DNA from 3 places in the Halobacillus sp. GSS1 genome. Region 2 is predicted to be linked to each of the others. Evidence: riboswitches for the same ligand, from Rfam matches in the RefSeq annotation. Region 2 holds a riboswitch; each other region holds the start of a gene.

Region 1 (9,952 bases), on a different contig from region 2:
AAGCACAGATGATTGAGTGGTTAGCATCTGATGGAATGCTGATTAAGCGGCCCATCCTAACTGACGGTGAAAAAACAACGGTAGGGTTTAAGCAGGAAGAGTTTGAAAATGTTTGGGCTCAGTGAGCACATTATTGGGAATAGAAGCCTATAGCTTTTATGTTTATATTGGTTATTGAATTTTAATTATTATTTTGGAGGTAATTGACATGAGCGTACCTAAAGACCTGCGTTATTCTGAAGAACATGAATGGGTGAAAGAAGAAGGGGAAAAAGTTAGAGTCGGTATTACTGAATTCGCGCAATCAGAACTTGGAGATATCGTATTCGTAGAACTTCCAGAAGTCGGGGATGAGCTGGAAGCGGATGAGCCGTTTGGCAGTGTAGAGTCTGTGAAGACAGTTTCTGAACTTTATGCTCCTCTTAGTGGTAAGGTTGTCGAAGTTAATGAAGACTTGGAAGACAGTCCGGAATTTGTTAATGAATCTCCTTACGATAAAGCCTGGATGGTTGTTGTTGAACCAAGTGACAACTCCAAGGTCAATGATTTGATGACCGCGGAAGAATATGAAGCAATGATTGATGAAGACTAAGGATAGTGCATTGGACAGGCAGGGCTTTAAGAAACCTTGTCTGACATGATCACGTTTGATCTTAATCATGTTCAGACCATGCCTGACAGGCATGGTCTGTTTCTATATAGTAGGTGATGAAGATGGATGGAGAACGAATCGTCATTGTTGAAGGAATCACGGATAAAAAGAAGTTGAACAAGGTTCTTGATGAAGATATTGAAATCATCTGCACCCATGGGACTTTAGGAATCGAGCGGATGGAAGAAATGATTTTTGATCACAATTTAGATGATCGGACCGTGTATATTCTCGTGGATGAAGATGACTCTGGCTACAAATTAAGAAAACAATTGACGGAAGAGCTTCCTCACGCCGAACATATCTATATAGATAAGGCCTTCAGAGAAGTAGCAGCTACGCCGGAAGCTGAATTAGCAAGAGCCTTACTTAGTAGGCATTTCAACGTAAAATCGATTTATTTAATATAGGAGGATGGCTGTGGAGGAAATAAAAACATCACCAGAAGTAAAGAAGCACTTTGATGCTCCACAAACGACCCTCACCTTCGTTCACAGCCCTTTTTGCGCAACGTGTCATTTAGCACGTCAAATGCTTACAACACTTGAAGCGGTCTTTGATCGGGGAGTTTTTAAGGAAATGAATGCTTCTCTGCACCCTGAATGGATGCAGTATTATAAGATTAAAAGTGTCCCATGTCTGCTAGTGACGAGGGATGGGGAGGTAGAGGAAAAGATATATGCTTTTCAATCTGTCTCCTATATGTATGAGAGAGTCGTTGGTTTTGTTGAATAGTGTATGTATTTCCCAGGAAATGACCACTACTGTAGAATTGAAAACTTCTCTTATTAAATATGGTTTGGAAGTTATTCTATAATAAAAAACAGGGAAGACTCTCCAGAGTCTTCCCTGTTTTTTCTAGTCATGAATATCATACGATTTCTCCTAGTTTGCTTACAATATCTAAGAAGGAGGACTGATCACCAAAATTCGCATGGATATTACCTTGTTGATTGATGATGATGGTGGAAGGAACGCCATCACAATTGTACATGTCATAAACGTAACGTCCTTCGTCAGAAAGAGTAGGCTGCATTAAAAACTTTTCGGTGAATTCGAGACCTTCCTCTATCATCCGTTCCCTTCCAGAAACATTGATCGTCAGCATCGTTACTTTTTCATGATCCATCGTTTTGAACAGTTGTTCTTTCATAGGTAAATCTTTCCCGCAATCTGGACACCAGGAGGCCCAGAAGGTCAAGACAATAACTTTCCCTAGGTCGTCTTCCAGTTTATAGATTGAAGATTGATCGTTAATATAAGGCAGTTCAAATAAAGGGGCTTGTTCACTCAATGTCATTCTCCTTTGTATCTGGCGAAGTTATGGATTGACGCTAATCTATGTCCCATGCTAACATAATTATTAATTTCATATCGACATCTTCACTTATCCAGAGTGGCGGAGGGACTGGCCCGACGATGCCCGGCAACCGGCAGGTAGACTGTACGGTGCTAAATCCTGCGAAGTCTTTGACTTTGATAGATGAGAAATGTAAACGCGATCAATCTCTTCTATTAAAGAAGGGATTTTTTTATTGTGTAAATCGCGTGAATATTTGATGTTTTGGTTTATAATTGATCGTTTTTTTTTATTTTTGATCGACTTTATTTTCTGAACAATCTGTTTTGGAGTTGACACAAAATTCGTACGGTGCTAAAATCCTCTTTGTGCTACTTAAACGAGTTAAAGTGATAATAATTTAATAGACTAAAATCTCTTATCCAGAGTGGCGGAGGGACTGGCCCGATGATGCCCGGCAACCGGCAGAACTATTTTGCTCAGGTGCCAATTCCTGCAAAGTGAAAAACTTTGACAGATGAGAGAACAGATTTTTAGGTAAGATTAAAAACGCCGCTCTGTTCTCATAACAGAGCGGCGTTTTTTTGGAAGTGGAGGGAAATCATCATGATTACAATTAAAGGACTATCAAAGATATTCCACACGAAAGATCAGGATGTACGAGCTGTGGATGATTTAAGTCTTAACATTAACAAAGGGGAAATTTATGGGGTGATCGGCTATAGCGGTGCCGGTAAAAGTACATTTATTCGTTTACTGAACCGGTTGGAAGACCCCACAGAAGGAAGCATTCTTGTCGATGATCAGGAACTCACTTCTTTAAGCAAAGGAAAATTAAGGTTGGCAAGACAAGAAATCGGAATGATCTTCCAACATTTCAACTTGCTTTGGTCGCGAACCGTTCATGATAATATCGCTTTTCCATTGGAAATTGCCGGGATCCCTAAAGCTGAAAGGCAGAAACGAGTCGATGAATTGATTGAATTGGTGGGGTTGAAAGGACGTGGAGGTTCTTATCCATCCCAATTGAGTGGCGGACAAAAGCAGAGGGTGGGGATAGCCAGAGCACTTGCAAACAACCCTAAAGTTCTTTTGTGTGATGAAGCTACATCCGCCTTGGACCCAGAGACCACGGATTCGATTCTTGATCTTCTTGTGGATATTAATGAAAAGCTCGGCCTTACAATCGTTCTGATTACACATGAAATGCATGTAATACGCAAAATTTGTCATCAGGTGGCGGTTATGGAAGAAGGGAAGATTGTGGAGCAAGGGGAAGTCTTGGATGTCTTTCTTCATCCTCAAAAACCGGTAACGAAGAAGTTTGTGGATCAGGTGATGGGAGATCCGGAAAAAGAGACCTCCCTGCAGTTGATCAAAGATAATTACCGATCTGGAGAAATTATACGCCTTCACTTTGTCGGAGAAAGTACAAATCAAGCACTCATCAGCGATTTATCCAGGAAGTTTGAAGTAGATGTCAACATTCTGCATGGGAAAATCACCCAGACGCAAAAGGGTGCGTATGGAACAATGTTTGTACAGTTTGATGGAAATCAAAAAGAAGTCGAGCGTGCCATTGATTATATTGGGTCAACATCTGTAGAAGTGGAGGTGAATCCACATGTTTAATGAATGGTTCCCGAACGTAAGAATGGAAGACATGATTACAGCTACAAATGAAACCCTCTACATGACTCTGGTATCTGTCGCGGGTACGTTTGTTTTAGGTTTACTATTGGGCCTGCTTCTTTATTTGACCGGCCCTGGGGGTCTTTGGGCAAACAAAACATTGAATTGGATCACTGCCTCTATCGTTAACATATTTAGAGCGATTCCTTTTATCATTCTCATTTTATTGTTGTTCCCGTTTACTGATTTTCTGATTGGAACTATTCGAGGGCCTCAAGCAGCGCTACCTGCACTAATTATTGGTGGAGCTCCATTCTATGCCCGTTTAGTGGAAATTGCTTTGAAAGAAGTCGATAAAGGTGTTGTGGAAGCCGCAAAATCTATGGGAGCGAAGTACTCGACCATCATTTTTAAAGTATTACTCCCGGAATCGATGCCAGCGCTTATATCGGGAATTACTGTAACAGCGATCGCATTGATTGGATACACCGCAGTAGCAGGTGCAATTGGATCAGGTGGACTTGGCGACTTCGCCTATTTCTACGGCTTCCAAAGAAGTAATTTTGATGTTGTATTTATCTGTACCATTTTAATCATATTGATTGTGTTTATATTCCAATTCATCGGAGATGCGATCTCACGGAAATTGGATAAAAGATAAAGATAAAATAAAGAAAGGGAGAGAATAAAAAATGAAAAAAATCTGGACGAGTTTAATCGCCGTATTATTTATCCTTGTTCTCGCAGCTTGCGGGTCATCGAATGAGGAGGAAACTTCATCAGGATCTGAAGGTGAGGATGGAACCAAAGAGATTAAGGTAGGAGCTACTAGTGTTCCTCACGCTGAAGTTCTTGAAAAAGCAAAACCTATGCTCGAAGAAAAAGGAATCACATTAGAGATTGAAGAATATCAGGATTATATTTTACCGAACCAAGACTTAGATGAAGGTCGAATCGATGCAAACTATTTCCAAACGATCCCTTATATGGAGACTCAAGAAGAAGAGAAAGGATATGACTTTGCAAACCTCGGTGGTATCCACATTGAGCCGATCGGAGTTTATTCTCAAAAGTATGAAAACCTGGAAGATGTAGAAGAGGGCACGACGCTAGTCATGAGTCGTTCCGTATCTACTCACGGACGAGTTCTTTCTCTCTTAGAAAAAGAAGGGCTGATCAAATTGGATGAAAGTGTTGAAAAAGTAGAAGCTACGGTACAGGATATTGTAGAAAACCCTAAAAACATTGAATTTGATACAGGTGTAGATGCAGCAAACCTTCCCCAGGTTTATCAACGTGAAGAAAACGTGCTTGTAGCTATTAATACAAATTATGCGATTGAAGCTGACTTGTCTCCAAGTGAAGATTCAATTATTCTCGAGGAATCTGACTCTCCATATGTAAACGTTGTTGCTGCTAATAGTGAAGATAAAGACAATGAAGCATTGAATACCCTTGTAGAAGTTCTTCGTTCTGAAGAGATCGTAGACTTCATAAAAGAAGAATATGACGGCGCTGTTGTGCCGGTATCAAGTGATGCTGAATAACGGATAAAATGGGTGGCTGCGGTTTATACTAACCGCAGTCACTTATTTTTATTGGGAGGTTTTCGTATGCAGGAACAAAATATGACGTGGACGCAAACGTATTTACATGATTATAAAGAAGGAATGGGAGCCTTCAGAGAGCACATGCCGGAAGTTTCTCATAAGTTCGATGAATTTACACAAGAATGCTTTAAAGCAGGGGAATTATCTAAAAAAGATAAGCAATTGATGGCATTAGGAATCAGCATTGTTGCACAGGACGAGTATTGCATGATTTACCACACGAAGGGCTGTGTCGATCAGGGAGCAACAGAGAAGGAAATATTAGAAGCCTGTGGTGTGGCTGCGGCATTTGGAGGAGGAGCAGCTTTGAGCCAGGCTGTAACACTTGTACAGGATGCATACATGGATTTGACGTCAACGGTTAATTGATCCACTTATTAGAAAATTCGAGAAAATCGAATGTATTCTAAACAATCGCTCTAGGTAAACGCTTACATCAGAGAAAAGAGTTTGATTTGGTGAATTTTAGAGTTTCAAAGGGCTTTGTTTGGGTATATTATTTGTGGTATTTTAAATTGTGTAAATAATCTGAAAGGATTGATTCGTTATCAATGACGATCTGAATTTGAATTACACTGCTGATATGGAGAAAGCCATGCACCAGTCTCATAACATGAGTTATGCGGAGTACAGCAGAAAGTTGGATACACGCTTGAAAGTAGAAGAGAAACGCCAACGTGAATTCGAAGAGAGTCAGAAAATGATTGCCCAAGTCGACCGTCAATTGCATAGATAATTCATGACATTAGATGAAAAAATCAGGTGTGTTTAGCCACCTGATTTTTTCATGTTATAATACACATGAAAAATGTAGAAATTTGTTTGTTACATGTCCGGTTCAACGTTTTCAGCTAATGGGAAAAAGTTGATAACAAGCACTAAATGATATAAGATTATAATGAGAATAAATTGAGAATAGTTCTTTGTTTCCGATTAACTTGGACATTCGATAAAAATAGATACTGGAGGTATTCATTTATGGCAGGATCAACTTTAGAAATCAAAGATCTTCACGTAGAAATTGAAGGTCAGGAAATCCTTAAAGGTGTTAATTTAACAATCAACGGTGGGGAATTCCACGCTGTTATGGGACCGAACGGAACCGGTAAATCCACGCTGGCTTCCGCAATCATGGGTCACCCTAAATATGAAGTAACAAAAGGTGAAGTATTGCTTGACGGCGAAAACGTTCTTGAAATGGAAGTGGACGAGCGAGCTCAAGCAGGTCTATTCCTTGCAATGCAATATCCTAGTGAAATCAGTGGTGTGACAAATTCTGATTTCCTTCGTTCTTCTATTAACGCTCACCGTGAAGAAGGCGACGAAATCTCTCTTATGAAATTTATCAAAGAGATGGACGCGAAGATGGACACACTTGATATGGATAAAAACATGGCTCAGCGTTACCTTAACGAAGGTTTCTCCGGCGGTGAGAAAAAACGTAATGAAATCCTACAATTGATGATGATTCAACCAGCGATTGCCATCCTGGATGAAATCGATTCAGGTCTTGATATCGATGCACTGAAAGTTGTTGCAAAAGGAATCAATGAAATGCGCAACGACGCTTTCGGCTGCTTGATCATCACTCACTACCAGCGTCTATTGAACTACATCACTCCTGATAAAGTACACGTTATGATGCAAGGACGTGTTGTCAAATCCGGTGGGCCAGAACTTTCCCAGCGTCTTGAAGCGGAAGGTTATGACTGGATTAAACAGGAACTTGGCATCGAAGACGAAACCGTTAACGCGTAATTAAGATAGGAGGGTAATCATGACAGTAGAAGTCTCACTACCATATGACAAAGAGTACATCTCACAATTCTCCCAAGGGCAGAACGAGCCTGAATGGATGAAGAACCTTCGTCTTAGCGCCCTGGAGAAATCGGAATCTTTACCGCTTCCGAAACCAGATAAAACGAATATCTCCAAATGGAACTTCACAGAGTTCGACCACCACGTAACAGGTGATCGTATTGATTCTCTTGATGAACTTCCAGGTGAAATCAAAGATTTCTTAGATGAAGAAAAAAAACAGCAAAACCTGGTCATTCAGCGTAACCATACAGTGGCATACGGGACGATTGATCAGAAACTGAAAGATCAAGGTGTCATTTTCACAGACATCGGGACGGCTCTAAGAGAGCACAGTGAATTGGTAGAGAAGTATTACATGAACGATGCGGTTCACATGGATGAGCATCGTTTGACTGCTCTTCATGCTGCTCTCATGAACGGAGGAATTTTCCTTTACGTTCCAAAAAACGTTCAGATAGAGGATCCGATTCAGGCGATTTTCTGGCAGGAAGATCCAAAAGCTTCCTTGATTAACCACATCTTAGTAGTAGCTGAAGAGAATAGTTCTGTGACATATGTAGAGAACTATATTTCTCACAATAAAGAAGAGAAAACTTCCGCGAACATCGTGACAGAAGTCATCGCTAAAGATGGAGCGAAAGTATCTTTCGGTGCAGTGGACAACTTTGAAGCAGGCACAACCGTTTATGCCAATCGCCGTGGAGTTGCATACCGTGATTCCGTCATTGAGTGGGCTCTTGGACAAATGAACGAAGGCGATACTGTTTCTGAAAACATCACACACTTGATTGGTGATAATTCACACTCCAATGCGAAAACAGTTGCTATTGGACGTGGAAAACAAAAGCAGAACTTTACAGCTAACATCACTCACTTCGGAAAAGGCTCCGACGGTTACATTCTTCAACACGGGGTGATGAAGGATAAAGCATCTGCTATTTTCAACGGAATCGGTAAAATTGAACATGGCGCAAGCAAGTCTAATGCCGAACAAGAATCACGTGTTCTTATGCTGAGCAGTGACGCACGCGGTGACGCGAACCCGATCCTTCTCATTGATGAAGATGACGTAACAGCGGGACACGCTGCTTCCGTTGGACGTGTAGATCCGATCCAATTGTATTACCTGATGAGCCGTGGAATTTCCAAGTTTGAAGCTGAGCGTTTAATCATCCATGGATTCCTAGCTCCTGTAGTAAATCAATTGCCTGTTGAAGCTGTAAAACGACAGTTGCAGCAAGTGATTGAAAGGAAAGTATATTAATGGATGTAAAAGCGGTACGCGACGAATTTCCTATTCTGCACCAGGAAGTAAATGGACATCCGCTCGTGTATTTGGATTCATCAGCGACATCTCAAAAGCCGATTAAGGTGATTGAAAAGCTTGATGAATACTATCGAGGATACAACTCAAATGTCCACAGAGGTGTACACACGCTTGGTACGAAAGCTACAGACGAGTATGAAGGCGCACGGGAGAAAGTAAGACGCTTTATTAATGCGTCTAGTACCCAGGAAGTCATCTTTACGCGTGGGACAACAACGGCGATTAATACCGTTGCAGCAAGCTACGGCCGGGCTAATTTGAGTGAAGGTGATGAAGTTGTCATCACTCCAATGGAACACCACAGTAACATTATTCCATGGCAGCAGATTGTTAAGGAAACAGGAGCTACTCTGAAGTATATTCCATTGCAGTCTGATGGCACGATTCTTTTGGAAGATGTGCAAAAGACAGTCACATCGAAAACCAAGATTGTTGCCGTCATGCATGTTTCTAATGTTCTTGGAACGATCAATCCGGTGAAAGAAATAGCACAAATAGCTCATAAACAAGGAGCTGTTATGCTTGTTGATGGTGCTCAAAGTGCTCCTCACATGAAGATTGATGTTCAGAATTTGGATGCTGATTTTTATGCGTTTTCAGGGCATAAGATGTGTGGCCCGACTGGAATCGGAGTCCTGTACGGTAAAAAGGCGCTTCTTGAAAAAATGGAGCCTGTCGAGTTTGGTGGGGAAATGATTGATTTCGTTAACCTTTATGATTCGACGTGGAAAGAACTGCCCTGGAAGTTTGAAGGCGGTACCCCCATCATCGGTGGAGCGGTCGGCTTAGGTGCAGCCATTGATTTCCTCACAGATATCGGTTTGGATGAAATCAAAGAGCATGAAGAAAAACTTGCTTCCTACGCAATAAAGGAAATGAATAAAGTCGATGGCATGACCATTTATGGTCCAGAGCACCGGGCGGGGCTTGTTACTTTCAACCTCTCGGATGTCCATCCTCATGATCTTGCAACGGTTTTAGACGCTGAGGGAATCGCTGTGCGTGCAGGTCACCATTGTGCTCAGCCATTGATGCGTTGGCTGGAAGTTTCAGCGACGGCAAGAGCCAGCTTTTACTTGTATAATACTGAAGAAGAAATTGATAAACTTGTTGCAGGATTAAAAACAACAAAGGAGTATTTTGGCGATGTCTTTTAATAACCTGGATACACTTTATCGTCAAGTCATCATGGACCATTATAAAAATCCGCGCAACCGTGGTTCCATCGAAGGAAACCCTATGACTGTAGATATGAACAATCCTACATGCGGGGACCGCATTCAGCTGCAATTGCTGGTCGACGATGGCATTGTGAAGGATGCAAAGTTCGATGGTGAAGGCTGTTCCATCAGTCTATCTTCGGCCTCCATGATGACACAGGCAATCAAAGGAAAGCCAGTTGACGAAGCATTGAAGATGTCTGAGCTCTTTTCTGACCTGATGCAGGGAAAAGATATTGACGAGGAAGATATAGACCTTGGAGATATTGAAGCCCTGCAGGGAGTTTCCAAGTTCCCTGCTCGTATTAAATGTGCGACGCTCGCTTGGAAAGCAATGGAAAAGGGTGTAGATGCAGAGAAGGAAGACTAAGCTTTTCTATACCAAAAGGA
Region 2 (9,952 bases):
CTTGTGCTGCTTTTTCCGCAGATGTGACGACGACGGCTGAACCACCGGCGACAGGCATGACGATTTCAAGCAGGTGAAGCGGATCAGCGATCAAAGGAGAGGCGAGAATATCTTCGACTTCCACGGGTTTTCCATAGAAAATCGCATCCGGGTTTAACTGGGCATTTTTCCTGTGCCAGAAGGCGATCCTTGCAAAGTCTTCCTGGGTGGATCCGTGTTCTTCCATGTGCTGTCTTTTTAAGAGGGCATAGGAGGTATTCGCTCCCGAGGCACCGAAGGGCACATCAAACTCGCGGATTGGATTACGGTTCGGAGACCTTAGTGTTTCGCCTTTTTCATTTTTGTTAGCTAATACACAGACGACGGTTTCGCACATGCCGGCCTGGATGGCTGCGGCTGCTCTCCAGATCATCCCCGGGCCGGTCGCTCCGCCGAGATCAACCGTATTAGACATCGTGGGATCGATTCCTAGATACTCAGAAACCGTCGCCGGCACATGTTGCGGCGTTTCCCCGACTTGTGGACCGACGAGGAGGCCATCAATTTCTTCCTTTGAGATGCCGGCATCCTGAATGGCGAGGCGGACGGATTCTGCAATTAAACTTAAAGTGGTTTTTCCTTCTGAATAACGGACGGGCTTCAGCTCACCGATTCCGGTGATCGCTCCTTGAATTTGGCTGGCCATTACACGAACTCCCTTTCTGAAAGCTGACGAAATGCTTGTAAGCTTGATGGATTACGTAAGGACGCTTCGTTTTTCACTTCTTCTCCTAAAGCGGCTGTTTTCGCTGCTCCTTCGACTCTTTTTCCATTAATGGTATGAGGGATTTCCTCCACTTGATAAATCCGCTTCGGTACATGACGAGGAGAAGCTTTCGTGCGGATCTGACTCCGTATTTCTTTTGCTAAGTCTTCCGTCAGTTGTTCCGTGATGACACAGAGTACGATTTCTTCATCATGGTCTTTGGGTGCTCCGAATACGACGCTGTCTTTAATTTCTTTGATATGATCGACAACACCGTAAATTTCTGCCGTTCCGATGCGGATGCCCCCCGGATTCAAGGTCGTATCGGCACGTCCATAAATGATGAACGATTGGTCAATGGTCTGTTCCGCTAAGTCCCCGTGTGTCCAGATCCCTGGTCGTTTGGAAAAGTAGCTCTTCCGGTAACGTTCCTCTCCACCTTCACCGAAGAAAGTGAGCGGCATGCTTGGGAATGGCTTCGTACAAACAAGGTCGCCTTTTTCTTCATAGACTGATGCTCCTCGCTCATCCAATACATCGACCGCCATTCCTAACGCTTTGCAAGCAATTTCACCTTGCTTCAGAGGGTGAACGGGAGAGCCCATCACAAAGCAACCGATGATTTCTGTACCGCCTGAAATGGAGGCAAGGAACAAATCCTGTTTGATGGTTTGGTAGATCCAGTTGTATTGCTCAGACGCTAAGGGAGCCCCGCAGGATAGCAGACTTTTCAAAGAGTCGAGGGAATGACTGCTTTTCAGGTCGACCCCTGCTTTCATCAATGTATCGAGGTACTTAGGGCTTGTGCCGAAATGCGTGATGCCGACTTCATCCGCAATGTCCCACAAATGGGTTAGGGAATCCTGCCTTACGGGAGAGCCGTCATACAATAGAATGGCCGCTTCACTGGCCAACCCTGAAACGAGCCATGGATACATCATCCAAGCGGTATTGGTGTACCAGAACAACACGTCATTTTGCTGGACATCGCAATGGAGCTGATGCTCTTTCACATGTTGCAGAAGCGTCCCACCGACCGAATGGACGATCGCTTTCGGCAGTCCCGTTGTTCCAGATGTATATAAAATATATAAAGGGTGATTAAAAGGAACGGGTTCGAACGTCGGCTCTTGTGCTTCATTGTTGCATAGCTCGTTCCATGAAAGAGATTCAATCCCTTCAATATCCGTTTTCCCTTCGAAAGTGACGAGTGCGGATAGTCCTTCCAGATGTTCCGTCGTCTGCTTGATTTTGTCCTCGATTTGGAACGGCTTCTGTTTATATTGATAGGAGAGAGGAGCAATCAATACTTTCGGTTTAACCTGACCAATGCGGTCGACGATTCCTTTCGTCCCGAAGTCAGGGGAACAGGAGGTCCATGTCGCCCCGAGTGAGGTCGTCGCAAGCAATGCCACCAATCCCTGGATATCGTTCGTCGTGACCCCGGCGACACAATCGCCTTCCTGTACACCTAATCGCTTCAATCCTTCCTGTGCTTTGGCGACGGATTGCCTTAGCTCATGTAAAGTGATGCTTCGTTGAACACCTTCCTCATTCGCTTCATAGGCAACGGTTCGATCAAGAGAACCGCGCAGCAGATTTTCAGCGAAGTTCAATCGTGCTTCCGGAAACCATGTACTATCCGGCATCGAAGGGCCAGGGACAAAAACACGGTCGCCTTTATCTCCGATAATTCCTGCATAATCCCAAACGGCTGACCAAAATTCAGAAAGGTGGGAAACGGACCAGCGGTGGAACCGTTCATATGGAAAGAGCGGCTGGCCGGTAGATTCAGCAAAAGCTTTGATATGCGATTGTTCTATTCTTTCGCTCGATGGTTCCCAAAGATAAGGGGAGCGCTGAGCGGTAATTGATGTATTCATTGGATATGTCTCCTTTCGAATTATGTATGAGGAACTTCAATCAATAGGGCCATGCCCTGTCCGCCACCGCCACAAAGGGACGCGATGCCTTTTCCACCGCCGCGACGTTTCAGTTCATGGGCAAGGGTCAAAACGAGTCGAAACCCTGTGCCGCCTAATGGGTGACCAAGAGCGATCGCGCCACCGTTGACGTTGACGCGGTCATAATCGATGCCAAGATCCCGGCAGCTGGCAATCACCACACTGGCGAAAGCTTCATTGATTTCAAACAGATCGATATCGTCAGTTGTCAATTGGTGTCTGTCTAATAGTTCTTGAATCGCTTGCGATGGTTTCGTCTGTAAACTCGGATCTGGTCCGGCAATCTCGGACCAATCGATGATTTCTGCGAGCGTATCCTGTCCGAGTGATTCTGCTTTCTCTTTCGTGGTAACGATCCCAACGCTCGCCCCGTCCGTCATTTGAGACGCATTGCCTGCCGTAATCGTGCCTTCGTTGGAAAAGGCAGGGGAGAGGTTCGATAACTTTTCAACTGTCGTTCCTTTGCGGATACCTTCATCTTCTTCAAGCAATCCTGAGAAAGGAGTGATTTCTGGCTGCAGCCAGCCTTTTTCCTGAGCGTTTGATGCTCGTTGCTGGGAAAGGGCCGCATACTCATCTTGTTCCCCTCGACTAATTTCAAAGGAGCGGTTTTTCTCATCGGTAAGAGCTCCCATCGACACATCGCTTAAGGCGCACCACAAACCATCGTTCAGTAAGGTGTCTTTCAGTATGCTATGACCGAGTCCTGAAGAAGCACGTACAGGAGCGGTATGAGGAGCGTTAGTCATCGAATCGAAACCACCGACGATGTATAATTCTCCTTCGTTCAACTGCAGTCTACGGGAGGCATCCGCAATCGTAGCGATTCCTCCTAAGCAGACATTGTTCAATGTGATGGCAGGTGTATTGATCTCCACCCCCGCCTTATAAGCGACTTGCCTGGCAGGATTTTGGCCGCCCCCAGCCTGGATCACTTGGGCAAGTAGCGCACCATCTGCCTGTTTGGCTATCGGATTTCTCTCAATTAGAGCGTTTAGCGCATGTGATCCAAGTTCTGCTGCGGATTTCTTTTTCAAAGCCCCTTTCCATTTTCCGAACGGGGTACGAATGCCATCTAAAAGTACGGGTTTCATCTATGTAGACACTCCTTTTTGTAAAATAGAAAGAGCCCTCTTCACAAAAATAAGAAGAGGGCTCTTGGCTCTTCTTATCTTCCAGGATCATCTCCTGCAGGAATTAGCACCTTTTCAAGCGGCTGCTTGATGGTTGCCGGGCGTCAACGGGCCAGTCCCTCTGCCTCTCTGGATAAGAAATATGTATTCAGTTGGAAAATATAAAACCTCTCTATCATTGATAGAGAGGCTAGAGATTATGTAAATCTCTTATCTTCCTGAGCGTTCACTCAGTAGGATTTGGCACCATGCTATATTAATAGCGGTTGCCGGGCTTCACAGGGCCAGTCCCTCCACCTCTCTGGATAAGATGTTCTTTCGTTATTTGGTTAAGTGCCATGTTAGCAAGGGAAAGGGTATGTGTCAATGCATTTTAGAGAAAAGTGTGAAAATTTATTTTATTTGAGTGTGGTAGAAATTGTAATGATCCCCGGCAATTAAAGAGTCAAGGGTGTTTCCATAATCTTTCCCTTGAGGTTCCGTTTTTAGTAAGTGATTAACCAAACGATAAGGCATTTTTGGAGTTTTCTAGGATAATTTGTAGAAAAACACCACCAAGCCTGATTGACTACTTGGTGGTGTTTAATCTGTTCTTACTTAATGCTCTGACTTTGCATTTTGTTAAGGCTGACCATGGAATAGTAGAGTAGTAGAAACCTATTCAAATAGCTCCAGAATCTCATCCTCCACATTCTCACTGACAGCTGCCGTGCCACCAAGAATAGTGAAGTAGAAGGTTTCGTTCTTAACAAAATAATCTTTCACCTCAGGCGAAAGGTAATTGGTAGGAGTCAACAATAACGGTTCACCATACGTATAAGTGGCTCCTGCAAGAGCGTCTGCGAAATCCACTCCAGTCGCGATATTCACAAACGTCGGTTCCAGTTCGAAGTACTCAGCGATTGCGATCGATGTGCTATATCTGTTTTTCCCGGATATCCGTTCTGGATCTGGAAGTTGAGAGAATACTTTTTGATCGATCACTCCTTCACCACCTACGACATAGGTGAAGTCGTAATCATTGATGGCTTGTTTCGTAGCATCCGGGAGTTTACTTTTTTCTGTTAAAAGGATCGGCATCATGTTGCTTGCGGCTACCGGTGCGATGGAAAGCGCGTCAGGGAAGTTTCTTCCGTACGCGACCACGGCTCCATCACTAGCTGGAAGCACTTCGGCAATGGCTGTTGCGGTTTCGTACCGGTCAGCTCCTGAAATCCTTTCGACATCCAGTCCTAATTTCACAAGTGAGTTTTCAACATCTTTGGAAATGGCACCTGTGCCACCAAGGATCGTGACATGCTTGGCGCCTAACACCTCAATCGTTGACTTTGTAATCTGCGGAAGAGAGTTTTTCCTGGTCAAAAGAATGGGAGCATCATAGTAGAACGCAAGCGGCGCCCCTGCAAGCGCATCAGGGAAGTCAGCTCCCGTTGCAAGGATGATATGGTCGCTTGGATACCCAGCACTTCTACGTACAGCAATAGCTGCCGCTGTATGGTAGCGGTCTTCACCGGCGATACGGTCAATATATGGTTCATCTTCGAGAACAAGAGGACTAAACATGTATGTTTCCCCATTATTCAAGTCAGCTAAATCAGAAGCCTCAAAGTAGTAGACGCCCGGGTCCAGATAAAATCCACCCCCATATCCATACTCGTCGCTACCTTCAAAGTAGCTATCCATTTCTTCACCGGTGGAGTTATAAACATTTACATTCAGCTGCATGTTGGTTTCATCTTCATTCATAGAGAAAAGAGATACAGACAGATCCACTTCTTCATCTCCATTGATTTCAATCTTGTAATAATCTTTATCACTCTTTGTGAATGTGCCAACGGCGAGATCCTCAGTTGTTATGTGATTGGCCTGGGCCATGGTATTATTCGGCTCTTCCTCTTCAAATTCTCCCCATTGGTTATAGCCAAGCAGTTTAATTTCCTGGGCATTCGGAACCTGCTTTTGTTTCTTGAAATCTTCCAGACTTTTAAAAGGTGTTTCGCTTGTGGCAAGGACAGGTGTGGTCAATAAGGTAGACGTTAATAGAGCAGCAACTGTAAAACCGACAAATTTTTTCACTCGTTTCATTTTCCCCTTTACTTTTAACTTCAATAGGACTTAAGCAACAGTACAACCGCTGATTTTAACGGGATCATCACCTTCCATTCGAGTTCACTAAAAGGATTATAAATCAGTCTTCGAAGTAAAGCTATCTATTTTTTATGACATATATCGACTCATTGGTCTACGTGTCTGATAGATTTAAAGAATCGCAAAGTGAGATTGGGACATCTCTGTTTAATCTTGGTAGAGCGTTTATATTTCGGCATGAAAAGCAGGAATTTAGAAGAAAGACGTAGTAAATAATATATACAAGAATATATAATTCTTGGTTTCCTCAGGTCTTTCCTGTTTTTTTAATCGAAAGGCATGATTAGGTGGATTTAAACAAGACTACTAAGTTGAGGGGGCATACAAATGGCAGAAGTATCTTCAATGAAACAGGCCGTAGATGTATTACTACAAAAGGGATTATCCAAACGGCAGATCTTAACCAATGTAGATAGCAGCCATTTTCCGTTTGAGGACGAAGAAATTGTGATGACCTTTATTGATTTGCAGATTGAGTGTTCCTCTGATGAGGAATTTAATAAGTTGGTCGCGTATTTATATGGATTTAGTTCGAACCTCTCATAGTTTTTCCATTTCTAGTTTTCTCATAAATAAGATGCTGATCACAGACGGTTCGTGCAAGAAAAAAGCCTGGTAACAACGGTGGACCATTGTTACCAGGTTCTTTTTATGGAATCTCACTGCTTATGCTGATTACGTCTTTTTATCGTTTCTAATAAGTATGAATCGAAAACCCAGAACAGGAAAGCAGCAATGATTGAAAATATGGTGAAAACCCGACTGATAAAAAATAGAACGACGATCCCACCTAATAAGTGAAAGGAAAGGGAATAACTTCGATGTCTGACAGAGATTTTGGTTTCTTTTGTAACTAGGGAAGCGAGGTGATCACTTAGTAATGACCATACGGGAGCATATATAAATATAGATGGGATACCGATCCAAAAAAATCCAAACACATAATCATGGATGCCCTGGGACTCGCCAAATAAGAGGAATACAAAGACTAAGTACACATGTATAGATAAGAAAACAAATAAGCTGCTAAGTAGTTTTCTAAACATAGTTGTTCGTAATAACTTAGACATTATAGGCATTCCCTCCTTTTCTATTAAATGTCTTTATTATCTCACCTACGGAGGGTGGGGGAAAACCGTAATCTTCCTTGAGGGTATAGAAACCTTTATCCTTATAAGTTAGTAGAATAAAGTTGAGTGCCTGTCCCGTTTGAAATCCCAGGACTTAACACTTGTATTTGTCACCATATCTCCATCTCCCTAGTACAATTGCCCGCATCCACACCTTTTCCATATCGATTCGTATTGTAGAAGGTAAGCCAATACGATGGGAGAGAGTGATATGGGGGATTTAATTCCTTTTCGACGGACTGGAAATAAAAAGCTTGATGATGCTATTCTGAAATTCCAAATGCACGTAGAAAAAATGAAAAAAGCAAAATCAAAAGCAGAAATTAACTATCACTACAATGAAGCATTGCATGTTCTGAAAGAAGCACGAAATAAAAGAGAAGAGCGATGAGTGCAGGAAGTACAGTGAAAGTATGGTGCTTGTTGTAACGCCTTTGAATGTTTAGAAACTGTTTACGTTTACTTTTGATATGTATCGAAGGAATAAGGCTTTCATATCCATGGAAGTCTTATTTTGATGATTGCTTTTTTTAAATGAAAGCACCTGTTCCTTTTCTTAACTTTTTTTAGTGAAAAACTAGCTTATCGACCTGTGCGTCGTAGCTCTTCTCTGGAGATAGGAGAAAGAATTACTCTCCCTTGAATACATCGAGATGCTTCCTCTTAACTCTTCTTGTTAAAGTAGCAAGGCTTAAATGAGCCTTCTCACTTTTCTTTATTTCTTCTCATTGCTTTCCTTATATCTATTTTAGCCGGGATCAGGACTATGAAAGCAATCATCAATGTGACAAAACTCCACGTTTTATCTTCCACTTTAAAAAAGGCAAACCATAAAATCACCGCAAATGAGACAAAGGATAGAAGAGGGAGGTACCATTTCAGCTTTTCCTTTAGAGAACGTTTATCCATATTCACACATCCTAATAAGTTTTGTCTTGAAACATGTGTGTAAACCTATACCCCTTTGCCTGCTTGGTAATCCACCAAATACTGTGGTTTCAGGATTGCCATAGGTTGTGTTGAAGGGGCTGGGCATGAACTCAGCCTATCAAGAACCTTTGTGTTTTCCCGCTTTCTTAATTTGGTCATTACTTGAGCAAAGATTTGGGGCTGGATCAAAGGAGTTTTGCAGGAATAAATAAGAAAAGGTCTAATTATATAAGGTAGTGTTCTATATTGGGTTTTGTTCGTGTTTGTTAAAGAACACAAAAAGGAGGGGACATGTTGGATCAAAGAGTTATGTGGAGGAATAAGGTAAAGTTATTTGCTATTCTGTCACTCGTTTTCATAATGTTAGCTCCGTCGTTCGTTTTTGCAGAAGAAAACGATCATTCTGCAAAAGATTGGGACTATGTCGCGCTTGGAGACTCATTAGCTTTTGGTATTCAATCGGATAATACGCCAGGTTTAGGCTATGCTGATTTCGTTGCGGAGGATTTAGAGAACCTTTATCGGCTAGGGTCATTTACCAAAGAGTTCGCAGTGCCGGGTTTAACATCCGAAGGTTTATTGACACAGCTGCAAAACGATACAGAGACTCAAGCTGCAGTTAGTAACGCAGACCTTATTACTTTAAGCGTAGGAGCCAACGACTTTCTCGGTGTGCTTAGAAATAACCCCGAGGATTTGCAGGATCCTGAATTTGTTAAAGATAAGTTTGAAGTCGTGAAGGATAATTATATTGGGATTATGGGTGCGATACATACCTTGAATCCTGAAGCCAAGGTCGTTGTAATGGGGTATTACAACCCTTTTTATGCTTATCCTGCCGATCAGCAAGCAGCTTTTGTACAGCTGATGAAGTCTTTAAACCAGGTTATTGAGACGATTGCTATACAGTCGGGGAGCAGTTATGTTCCGACATTCGATGCCATAGCTGAGAACTATCCAGCATTTCTGCCGAATCCAGAGAACGTCCATCCTGGACAAGAAGGGTATAGGAGGATTGCGGAAGAGTTCTGGCAAACGATTAAAACGATCATCCCAATCTCATCTGAACGGATTGCAGGCATGGACCGATACGAAACCGCAGTGGAAATATCCGCTCATGGTTGGGAGAGTGCCGAAACTGTCATCATCGCTCGTGGAGACGACTTCCCTGACGCGCTTGCAGGAGCGCCACTAGCCTATAAGTTGGATGCACCGATCTTACTAACGGGTTCTACGCTTCCTTCAACTGTGAAAGAAGAGATTCATAGATTAGATGCGAAAAAGGCAGTTATTCTGGGAGAAGAAGGGGCAGTAACCCCATACGTGGAGGACCAACTGAAAGGCTTGGGTCTTGAAACAGAGAGGATTGGCGGAAAAGACCGCTTTGAGACAGCCGCCTACATTGCAGCTGTTTTGGATGGAACGCCATCGAAAGCGGTTGTCGCAAACGGGTTGAACTTCCCGGATGCTCTATCCATCGCTTCTCATGCAGCGGAGAAAGGTTATCCCATTTTATTAACCCGTCCAAATGAACTTCCTGAAGTTACTGAGACAGCTTTATCCGACTTTCAATCAAGTATAGTCGTTGGCGGAAGCATCGTTGTTTCTGATGGTGTTCTTGATCAACTCCCGGATGCTGTTCGCTATAGTGGGAAAAACCGTTACGAAACATCTGCAGAGGTTGCAACTATGCTCAATCCAGCTGACAAAGCGTTCTTTGCCACTGGTGCTGACTTTGCTGATGCTCTTACAGGTTCCGTCCTTGCAGCGAAAACGGATAGCACGTTCCTGCTGGTTCCTCTTACTAGAGTAGATGACTCTATTACTGATGCAGCAAAAATGCTAGGTGTGCGCCACTTCACCTTATTAGGTGGTACGGGAGCCATTGATGAGACGGTTTCT
Region 3 (9,952 bases), on a different contig from region 2:
GCATCCATCTTTCCACTCAACGTATAGGACACGAGGCAGAAAATTCCTAAAGTAGAACCTGTACACGCTGAAAATTCATACCAGCTAAGCTCTGGCCACTCTTTTTGATAATCCTTGAACCAATTCTGCAGTCTGGGAATCCTCTCATTTTCGATAACATGCTTATGAACTTGCAGATCACCATATAACTTACCTAACTTTATCGCCTGCTCCTTAACGGTTGGATAGTCGTCCGCTTCGGAAAGGACTTGCTGGCACGTTTTCACAAGTTCATGGAGGTATCCTCCATCATCACGCTCCTCACGATAGATATAATAATCCTTTAATGAATTTCCTGGTGTCAGGGCATCGATCATAGATTCATGTAGCATTCTGAAATCGTCAGGGTTCATGGAGGTGCTCCGGTCACATAGGTTGTCCAGATAGTCACTAATGGTTTGGTAAGCAACAATGAAACGAATGGCCTGTTTATCGTTGCCCCGGGAGAGAACAGAGTAAACAGATCCTCCTTCACAGTGAAACGTCTTTTCTTCAATACTTGCCAAAGCTTGACTTCTAAGTTCTTCGTCAGGAATCGATTTCGCTCTTTGAATCCAGTAAGACAATTCATCATGAACAGCAGGAAAAATATTTCGATACACCCTGTACATTAAAAGGATGGCGTTGCCTGGGACTGCACGTGTCAAAAGAAATCCTCCTTGCCGATTTACTTTATATGATCTTCTAAAAAGGATTGCGTATGTTGATAAACATCTTTCCATTCAGGCTCATTGTAAATTTCATGATAAAGACCAGGCCACTGTTTGTACCTTTTTTCTTTTACCTGTACGCGGTCAAACCATTCCACTGTCTTCTCTATTCTCACCATATAATCATCTTCAGCCTGCATCAGTAATAAAGGGATATCAGGAAAGCGTTGAATATCAGAGAACGCTTCTCTCGTCGCTTTTTGAAATTCACGATACCAGCGAACAGAGACTTTATCAATAATCAAAGGATCTTGTTGAAACTCTATAATTTTATCCTTATTGCGTGTGATATATTCAGGATCTTGAGGTGCCTTGATTCTTAATGATGGAATAAAAGTGTTTAAAATATACGAAACAATTTCCAAAGGCAGGCTCGCTTTTTTTAAAAGTCCCAGTGCAGGGGAAGAGAGAATGACGCCATCCACCTTTGGTTGAGCAATCTCCATTGTTCTCACAACCGCAAGACCTCCCATACTGTGACCCATTAAAAATATCTTTTTATTGGGGTCCGCCTCTTGGATCCACATCATTATGGTATTGACATAATCCTGAAAAGAACGGATATGTCCACTTTTCCCTGAAGAACGCCCCTGCCCTGGCAGATCGCCGTAAATAACAGAGTACCCATCCTTTTGAAGTTGGTCGACCAGTTCATGGTACCGCCCTGAATGTTCAAAGGCTCCATGAACGAGCACAACCGTAGCGCGATCATTGACTGATTCTATTTTCTTCACAGCATCTCCCTCTTTTCTTCTGCTATACTATCAATAGTATTAGTATAAGGGGGTTTTTCATGATTTGCGAATATAAAGGAAAGATACCTGACATTCATCCAAATGCCTATGTAGCTGAAGATGCCGTGATTACAGGGGATGTAACTATTCAAGAAAACGCCAGTGTTTGGTTTAAGACCGTAATTAGAGGAGATGTTGCTCCCGTACATATTGGTAAGAACTCAAATATTCAAGATTTAAGCCTTTTACATCAAAGCCCGGACAAACCTTTAATTATTGAAGATGGAGTAACCGTCGGTCACCAAGTCACTCTTCATTCCGCCCATATAAAAGAAAATGCATTAATCGGCATGGGGTCGCTTATTCTGGATGGCGCTGTTATTGGAGAACAAGCTTTCATCGGCGCTGGGAGTCTTGTCCCACCCGGGAAAGTGATTCCACCGAACACACTCGCTTTCGGACGTCCAGCCAAAGTCATAAGAGAACTGAATGAAGAAGACATAAAAGAACTCAACCGGATAAGGAAAAGTTACGTGGAAAAAGGGAAGTATTATAAAAAATTACGAGAATCATAATTCCATAATTTATCTGAACTAAAAAAACCGTTCCAAACAAAGTTGGAACGGTTTTTTCTTATTGGCAGCGTGCCTTCAATTCTTCCGCTTTATCTGTGCGCTCCCATGGGAACTCCACATCCGTACGTCCGAAATGACCATATGCAGCCGTTTGTCGGTAAATAGGGCGGCGCAGGTCTAACATTTTGATGATGCCAGCTGGACGCAGGTCGAATAGTTCACGTACAGCTTCAACTAACTTTTCCTCAGAAACTGTACCTGTTCCATTTGTGTTAATGGCAATGGAAACAGGTTGTGCTACACCGATGGCATAAGCAAGCTGAACCTCTACTGAATCCGCAAGTCCAGCAGCTACGATGTTTTTTGCAACATATCGAGCAGCATAAGCAGCAGAACGGTCAACTTTCGTAGCGTCTTTACCACTGAAAGCTCCCCCTCCATGACGAGCATATCCACCATATGTGTCGACGATAATTTTTCTTCCAGTCAGCCCTGCGTCACCTTGTGGACCTCCAATGACGAAACGACCGGTCGGGTTAATAAAATATTTCGTCTGTTCATCAATGTATCCTTCAGGCACGATCGGCTGGATCACGTGTTTTTTCAAATCTTCCTGGATTTGTTGCAGCGTCACTTCTTCCGCATGCTGGGTAGAAATAACGATCGTGTCCACGCGCACTGGCTGGTCGTTTTCATCGTACTCTACCGTCACCTGCGTTTTTCCGTCTGGACGAAGATACTCAAGTGTACCATCATTTCTAACATCAGATAGACGCTTAGATAGTTTATGAGCCAAGGAGATTGGCAAAGGCATCAATTCTTTGGTTTCGTTATTAGCAAAGCCAAACATTAATCCCTGGTCTCCTGCACCAATCGATTCGATTTCATCATCGCTCATTTTCCCTTCACGGGATTCAAGAGCTACATCCACGCCTCCGGCAATATCAGGAGATTGCTCATCAATTGCTGTCAGAACAGCACATGTATCCGCATCAAACCCATACTTCGCACGAGTATAACCGATATCTTTAATCGTCTGACGGACGATGGATGGAATATCTACATAAGTATTTGTACTAATCTCACCAGAAACTAATACAAGTCCCGTTGTCACTGTTGTCTCACATGCAACCCTAGCGTTTGGGTCGTTTTTTAAAATTTCATCTAAAATCGCATCAGAAATCTGATCACAAATTTTGTCCGGATGTCCCTCCGTAACAGATTCTGATGTGAATAACCGGCGGTTTGCTGGCATTCTTAAAAACTCCTCCTTCTGTAAGTACAAAGTATTAGACGGAACTCTTTACCAGTATGTGCAGAACCTTTTATAAGTTTCATATATGTTCTTGTTGCCTCTTTTCACAACCAATGGAGCATTTACATAGGAATATATACAGGTTTTCCTATTCGAATATTTCTTCATCAAAGGCTAAAGGCGATTGGTTGTTCTCATCCCCTGTTTGGAAAAAGCCTTATAAAAAGAAAAAACCTTTCCTATTCGAGGAAAGGGGCTGCTTCCTTTCGCTCTTATCGTCCAAGGAGCATGTACTCCTTGCTTCAGGTTAGCACCGTGTCATGTCCATGACGGTTGCTGGGTTTCAAAGGGCCTGTCCCTCCACCAACTCTGGATAAGAGAGTATCCGTTCTCCGTTATCGTATCGAAAACCTCATTTATTGTCAATTGAATTCCACCTCATTCTAACGTATCCGTATTTAGTAAACGTTTGAATGAAATTCACATATATTATTAGATACTTTTTTCAAAGTTTGTGGAAGGCTCAGTTTCGAGATTTTTGTTGAGTGTATGGGGGCTGCGGGGAATGACTCGCTTTCCGCGGGAGTCTCGCCATTCCCCTCCGCCCCTTTGCTATATCAGTGTCTGGAAACCACTTCATGAATAATCAGCTATTCTATTTGATGAGAGTATGAGGATAATACTTCCAAGCCGAGGTACTTGAACCCTGGAAGCTTGATACAGAGCGTTTTATGCCTACAATATCCGGGATAGTGGAAGACCATCCAGCTTTGGTGAAGGGGTTCGTTTATCCCCTCTTTGAATGGGGGGGTTGGGAAGCTGTGAGACTCCCGTGGGAGAAAGGGGAACGGCGAGATCTCGCAGGGCGTAGCCCGAGGAAGCTCGGCACTCCCCCACAGGAAAGCGAGTAGCTTCTCAGCCACCCCTTGCGCTCAACACGATAATGAACCCTGAAACATCTCGAAATTGAGTCTTCCACAATCCTGCCAGATTGTGGAATAAAAGAGCAGGTTTTTCGTTTGATAATTCAGAATAAATAAAATGTAAGCTTTTTCACGTATAGTATGGACTAAAGAATTCAATGTGTTATACTAATCTCACATTAGGTTGATCATAATTAAATGCAAAGGCGGGTCGACACATATGAGTACCATTAATCAAATGTCTGAACTGAATCTTTTACTTGCACAAGAACATGTCCATCATCAGCTATCTGTTCCACACTTAGTGGAAAAGATTTTATACCGTAATGAAGGTACCCTGACAGAAAAAGGGGCCATCCAGGCAACGACGGGTACTTATACTGGTAGATCTCCGAAAGATAAATTCATCGTCAAGGATGATGTATCACAAGACAAAGTTCACTGGGGAGCTGTCAACCAGCCTATAGATGATCAAACGTTTGTAAAACTCTATCATAAAGTGTTGGATTATCTAAAAGAAAAGAATGAATTGTTTGTCTTTAAAGGCTATGCCGGAGCAGACGAAAAATACCGTCTTCCTCTTCAAGTACTTACAGAGTTCGCTTGGCACAACTTATTTGCACAGCAAATGTTCATTCGACCGGATGAGCAGGAAATAGAAGATCATGAGGCGGAGTTTACAGTGGTATCAGCTCCAACCTTCAAAGCTAATCCTCAAACTGATGGAACGAATTCAGAAGCTTTTATCATGATTTCTTTCAAACACCGTATCGTTTTAATCGGTGGTACGGAGTATGCAGGAGAAATTAAAAAGTCCATCTTCTCTGTCATGAACTATCTCCTCCCTGAAAAGAACGTACTGCCTATGCACTGTTCAGCCAACGTAGGGAAAGAAGGGGACGTGGCTTTATTCTTCGGTCTTTCAGGAACAGGAAAGACGACATTATCCGCCGATCCAAAACGTAGGTTGATTGGTGATGATGAACACGCATGGTCAAACTATGGGGTCTTTAATATTGAGGGTGGGTGTTACGCGAAATGTATCAACCTTTCTCAAGAAAAGGAACCACAAATCTTTGATGCCATTCACTTTGGCTCTGTACTGGAAAACGTAGTGTTGGACCCACAAACCCATCAGCCCGATTACAATGACACAAGTCTCACTGAAAATACACGAGCAGCTTATCCCTTAGAGCATATTGACAATACTGTACAACCGAGTATTGCTGGTCATCCGAACGCGATCATCTTCTTAACAGCTGATGCAACAGGTGTCCTACCACCTATCAGCAAGTTGACGAAAGAACAGGCGATGTATCATTTCTTGAGTGGATATACTAGTAAACTAGCAGGGACTGAACGAGGAATTACAGAACCACAAGCTACTTTCTCTGCCTGCTTCGGTTCACCATTCTTACCCCTCCCGCCATCCACTTATGCAGAAATGCTAGGTGAAAAGATTGACCAGTTCAATGCAGACGTTTATCTGGTCAACACCGGCTGGTCAGGAGGATCTTATGGGGAGGGACAGCGAATTAAATTGTCCTATACAAGGTCCATGATTCATGCCGCATTGGAGGGAGAGTTAAGCTCTGCTGACACTTATCAAGATCCATTTTTCGGCTTGAACATTCCTACACACTGCCCTGGGGTTCCGGATGAAGTGTTATTTCCGAGAAAAACATGGGCCGACGCTGATGCATATGATGAAAATGCCAAATCCTTGGCCAACAAGTTCCATGAAAACTTCAAGAAATTCACTTATGCAAGCGAAGAAATCAAAAAAGCAGGACCGACCTACCACAGGTCATAACACATGTTTCCTCATCTCCTCATATAAAGGAAGGCGCCGTTGGATATCCAACGGCGCCTTCTCTATACCATCCACCTAACTCCACAAAAGCTCCCTTTTCTTGAAGAATCAGTTTCGAGACGATTGTTCGGTAGGTTGGGACTGCGGGGATGACTCGCTTTCCGCGGGAGCGCGGTGAGCCTCCTCGGACTGCGCCCCACGGGGTCTCACCATGCACTTTTCCCCTGCAGGAGCCTCCCCATTCCCCTCCGCCCCTATCCACTTAACGAACCACGGAAATATCTCGAAACTGAGCCTTCATCTATCCTGACAGATAGTTAAATAAACATAAGAAAAAAGGTAGAAAAGTTCAGTTGAACTTTTCTACCTTTTTTAAGCACTCGGGCAACACTTCATCTTTCATCATAAAGCTGAAACGATCATTCGATTTTAAATTGCGCGGGAGATGACGGAACAAGACTGGTCCGTGCGTCTCAAAGTAATGATCCTGATCATCGATGGAATCAATCATAGCAAAATACACGTTTTTAATGACCGTCCCCCCTTTACCTTCTACATGGTACTGACCAATATAGGATAAATGAGAAATAACGGCTCCTGTCTCTTCTTTGACTTCTCGAACAGCGGCGTCTTCCGCTGATTCTCCCTCTTCAACTTTTCCACCCGGAAATTCGAGACCACGATCTTTATGCTTGGTGAGCAGCCATTGATCCTTGTATCGGCATATCACCCACACGTGTTTCGGCGTCTCGGAAAAAGGATGATCCTCAAAAGATAACCGGACAGGGTTGTGGTAATAATCATAAAATGTTTTCATGTCTGCTCAACTGCCTTTAATCCTTGATATACGTTCTGTCTTTCGCCTGTTTAAATCGTACCACAAGCCACGCTAAATACAAACCGGTCAGCAGACAAACTTCTCTCTTTCCTGAAAAAATTGTAAAAATATACAGAAACATGAATCAATTGTTCCTTCACATGCGTACAAGAAAGAAAGCAAAAAGAGAGGGGAACAATCATGGCTAAGCGAAACTATGTAACAATGATGAGTCTGTTTTTGATCCTTTTACTAATTGCTTGTGGCAGTGAAAAAGATGGTAAAATGGAAGGAATTTTATCCAAAGATTCTGAGGTTAACCAAAGCTTACAAAGTTATGTTGATAAAACGGAAACTGAACATGAGGCTGTTCACCAGGTTAAACTCATGACTTTACACCAGACCAATGAAACTATGGGACAGGAAACAGAGCAATACTATTCAAATAAAGGCCTGTACATGACAAATCTACAAGGGATGGATGGGTGAAAGCACCAGAAAAAGTGAAGAAATTGTGATCCCTCAGGACATTTTTAATCAAGCAGAGGAAATGGAAGATATGACCGGTATATTCTGATGCAGCATAGAGAACCGCTTCTTCTTCAAGAAGCGGTTCAATTATTCATTCAATACACCCATCTCGGTGATATGATGTTTAGTCGTTTCATCTCCAAGGTCATAAATCTTTTGAAACGCTTTTTTCATATCAAGATCCGCTTCATCGTTTGCATGATCATTATGATAGGGGTTAAACGGTACGTGCGACCGCCAGAAAGACTCTGCATCTGCATTATGAATCTCATCAAAAACTTCTCTTAAAGCTTTCACTTCTTCTTCTGTCGCATAAATCGTGAAATCGTCATTGTTTGCATCATGATTAAGTGAGATTTCTCTTGTTCCAATGTTGATGTAATACTTATCCTTATCCATCGTTCACCCTCCTCTTCCCTAGTGTGAACCACAGAGAGGAAACCTATTACAAATAGGTGGATCAAGAAAACGTCTTGTACGTGAGCGTTACTTCATCCAAATATTCTACATCCACATTTATACCCATCCCCGCTCTCTTAGGAACTTCGATGGTGCCTTCATCCATAACAATTCCAGGGTAAACAAGGTCTTTATGAAAATACCTGGTAGAACCGGACAAATCGCCGGGAATCGTGAAATTTGGAAGGGAAGCCAAGGCAAGGTTATGCGCTTTGGATATACCGGACTCCACCATCCCTCCGCACCATACAGGAACCCCCTGCGATTGGCAGAAGTCATGGATTCGAATCGCTGCTGTCAACCCGCCGACACGACTAATTTTTATATTGATGATTTGGCAACTTCCAAGTTCAACTGCTTGGACGGCATCAGGAAAGGACATGATGGATTCATCCAAACAAATGGGTGTCTTCATTTCCTCCTGCAACCTTCTGTGCCAATAAAAATCTCCTGCCATAAAAGGCTGCTCGATCATTGTTAGCCCATAATCATCAATCGAACGCAAATGACTCATATCTTCGGGATTGTATTGACCGTTAGCATCAATCATGATTGGAAGTTCCGAATCGATTTGTCGAACTCTTTCTATCGCTTCCTTTTCTTTTCCTTTAACCACTTTCAATTTATACCTTTGAAAGCCATCTTCCTTCAGCCTGGCCACATCCTTTTCTAACGAATCCCCCAAGCTGATGACTGCCCCCGCCCTTACAAATGAGCGGGTCCCCCCAAGTAAATCACCCATACTTCTGTCTGCTTGTTTCCCATACAAATCCCACAATGCCGCTTCCAGACCTGCTTTTGCCATCGGATGACCTTTCACCCCGTCAGTTTGTTCTGCAAAATCAGAAGGGTGGTCCGCTCCATTTTTCAAGAGAGATGGAATCAGGAAATCCTCAAGAATATGCCAGGCAGTATTGATCGTTTCATAAGTGTAAAAAGGTTCCGGAAAGGCTGTTACTTCTCCATAACCTATGCGGCCTGCATCATCCTTCACCTCCACAATGATAAGTGGACGTTCTTTTAATTTAGCCTGGTGAGTGATGAAGGGAGTTTTGAGTGGTAAAGAAACTCTCCTTAAACGAACGGTTTGGATTCTCATTGGTCTTCTCCTTGCATGGCGGAGGATGACAAGCGTCTACGCAATAGTTTGTTCGACGCGTTTCTCGGGAGTTCATCGATCCAATGGATCTCTTTCGGGCATTTATATTTTGCCAAACGTTCTCTGCACCAGTCCAGCACTTCTTTTTCAGTCAGGCTGATGCCCTTTTCAGTTACAATGTATGCTGCAGGAACTTCTCCCCAATGTTCATCTGGGTGTGCGGCTACACCTGCTTCCCGTATGCCTGGCATGGAGGATAATACGCTTTCTACCTCTGCCGGATAAATGTTTTCTCCTCCTGAAATGATTACGTCTTTCACCCGATCCACGACATACAAAAATCCATCTTCATCTTCAAATCCGAGATCGCCCGTCCGCAAGTACTCGCCTTCCCTTTTCTTACGGTTGTAATACCCTTTCGACACCATAGGACCTCGAACGATGATTTCACCAACTTCTCCGCTCTCGTTACAGTCTATAAAAAGGTGCGCAGAGCTTAAAGCCTTACCTGCTGACCCAAGCTTGGAGAAAGCGAATTCCGGGCTGAGGGTGGCGATTTGTGAGGAAGTTTCCGTCATTCCATAGGTTTGGAAAACAGGTATTTCTTTTGCTGATGTCTTTTCCAATATTCCCTTTGGAACAGGACCACCTCCAAGAAGCATACAGCGGAAGTGGTCTGGATATGTACCATGATCAAGCCTTTCTAGTAAACGCTGCAGCATGACCGTTACGACTGACACATGCGTAATCCCTTTATTCAGAATAGCCTCATGAACCATGCGGTCATCAAACTTTTCTAAAAGCATGATCGGCATGCCGTAAATGACACTTTTCACCAGAATTGAAAAGCCACCAACATGAAATAAAGGTAAACAGTTCAGCCATTTGTCCTTCTCATAGACTCCTAAATTCAATGCCGACGCCATCGCACTGTGCCAATGGTTACCGTACGTATGCATGACTGCTTTCGGCTTCCCTGTCGTCCCTGATGTGAACA

The links. A riboswitch is a leader RNA that binds a small molecule or an ion and turns the genes downstream of it on or off. The one in region 2 is predicted to bind S-adenosylmethionine.
Region 1: it holds a riboswitch for S-adenosylmethionine, as region 2 does, so the genes downstream of both, J0K78_RS14415 (methionine ABC transporter ATP-binding protein) here and J0K78_RS12260 (thiolase family protein) in region 2, are expected to answer to the same signal.
Region 3: it holds a riboswitch for S-adenosylmethionine, as region 2 does, so the genes downstream of both, metK (methionine adenosyltransferase) here and J0K78_RS12260 (thiolase family protein) in region 2, are expected to answer to the same signal.

Annotation. Positions count from the first base shown of each region.
Region 1 covers NZ_JAFLHE010000008.1:42,085-52,036, forward strand. Annotated here, with positions in the region: gene J0K78_RS14390 (arsenate reductase family protein) at 1-125, shown strand, start outside; gene gcvH (glycine cleavage system protein GcvH) at 209-592, shown strand; gene J0K78_RS14400 (toprim domain-containing protein) at 715-1,062, shown strand; gene J0K78_RS14405 (thioredoxin family protein) at 1,073-1,387, shown strand; gene J0K78_RS14410 (TlpA family protein disulfide reductase) at 1,524-1,946, opposite strand; SAM riboswitch class I at 2,037-2,142, shown strand; SAM riboswitch class I at 2,368-2,476, shown strand; gene J0K78_RS14415 (methionine ABC transporter ATP-binding protein) at 2,559-3,584, shown strand; gene J0K78_RS14420 (methionine ABC transporter permease) at 3,577-4,245, shown strand; gene J0K78_RS14425 (MetQ/NlpA family ABC transporter substrate-binding protein) at 4,277-5,131, shown strand; gene J0K78_RS14430 (carboxymuconolactone decarboxylase family protein) at 5,198-5,563, shown strand; gene J0K78_RS14435 (YuzK family famiily protein) at 5,760-5,930, shown strand; gene sufC (Fe-S cluster assembly ATPase SufC) at 6,173-6,952, shown strand; gene sufD (Fe-S cluster assembly protein SufD) at 6,972-8,279, shown strand; gene J0K78_RS14450 (cysteine desulfurase) at 8,279-9,499, shown strand; gene sufU (Fe-S cluster assembly sulfur transfer protein SufU) at 9,489-9,932, shown strand.
Region 2 covers NZ_JAFLHE010000005.1:109,470-119,421, reverse strand. Annotated here, with positions in the region: gene J0K78_RS12270 (thiolase family protein) at 1-685, opposite strand, end outside; gene J0K78_RS12265 (acetoacetate--CoA ligase) at 685-2,628, opposite strand; gene J0K78_RS12260 (thiolase family protein) at 2,649-3,803, opposite strand; SAM riboswitch class I at 3,875-3,982, opposite strand; SAM riboswitch class I at 4,050-4,154, opposite strand; gene J0K78_RS12255 (cell wall-binding repeat-containing protein) at 4,500-5,927, opposite strand; gene J0K78_RS12250 (hypothetical protein) at 6,318-6,536, shown strand; gene J0K78_RS12245 (hypothetical protein) at 6,650-7,060, opposite strand; gene J0K78_RS12240 (hypothetical protein) at 7,332-7,511, shown strand; gene J0K78_RS12235 (hypothetical protein) at 7,826-8,029, opposite strand; gene J0K78_RS12230 (cell wall-binding repeat-containing protein) at 8,345-9,952, shown strand, end outside.
Region 3 covers NZ_JAFLHE010000008.1:99,781-109,732, reverse strand. Annotated here, with positions in the region: gene J0K78_RS14765 (tetraprenyl-beta-curcumene synthase family protein) at 1-686, opposite strand, end outside; gene J0K78_RS14760 (alpha/beta hydrolase) at 707-1,483, opposite strand; gene J0K78_RS14755 (gamma carbonic anhydrase) at 1,543-2,058, shown strand; gene metK (methionine adenosyltransferase) at 2,117-3,313, opposite strand; SAM riboswitch class I at 3,583-3,693, opposite strand; gene pckA (phosphoenolpyruvate carboxykinase (ATP)) at 4,457-6,049, shown strand; gene ytkD (RNA deprotection pyrophosphohydrolase) at 6,399-6,866, opposite strand; gene J0K78_RS14735 (hypothetical protein) at 7,068-7,355, shown strand; gene J0K78_RS14730 (hydrolase) at 7,485-7,796, opposite strand; gene menC (o-succinylbenzoate synthase) at 7,858-8,955, opposite strand; gene J0K78_RS14720 (o-succinylbenzoate--CoA ligase) at 8,952-9,952, opposite strand, start outside.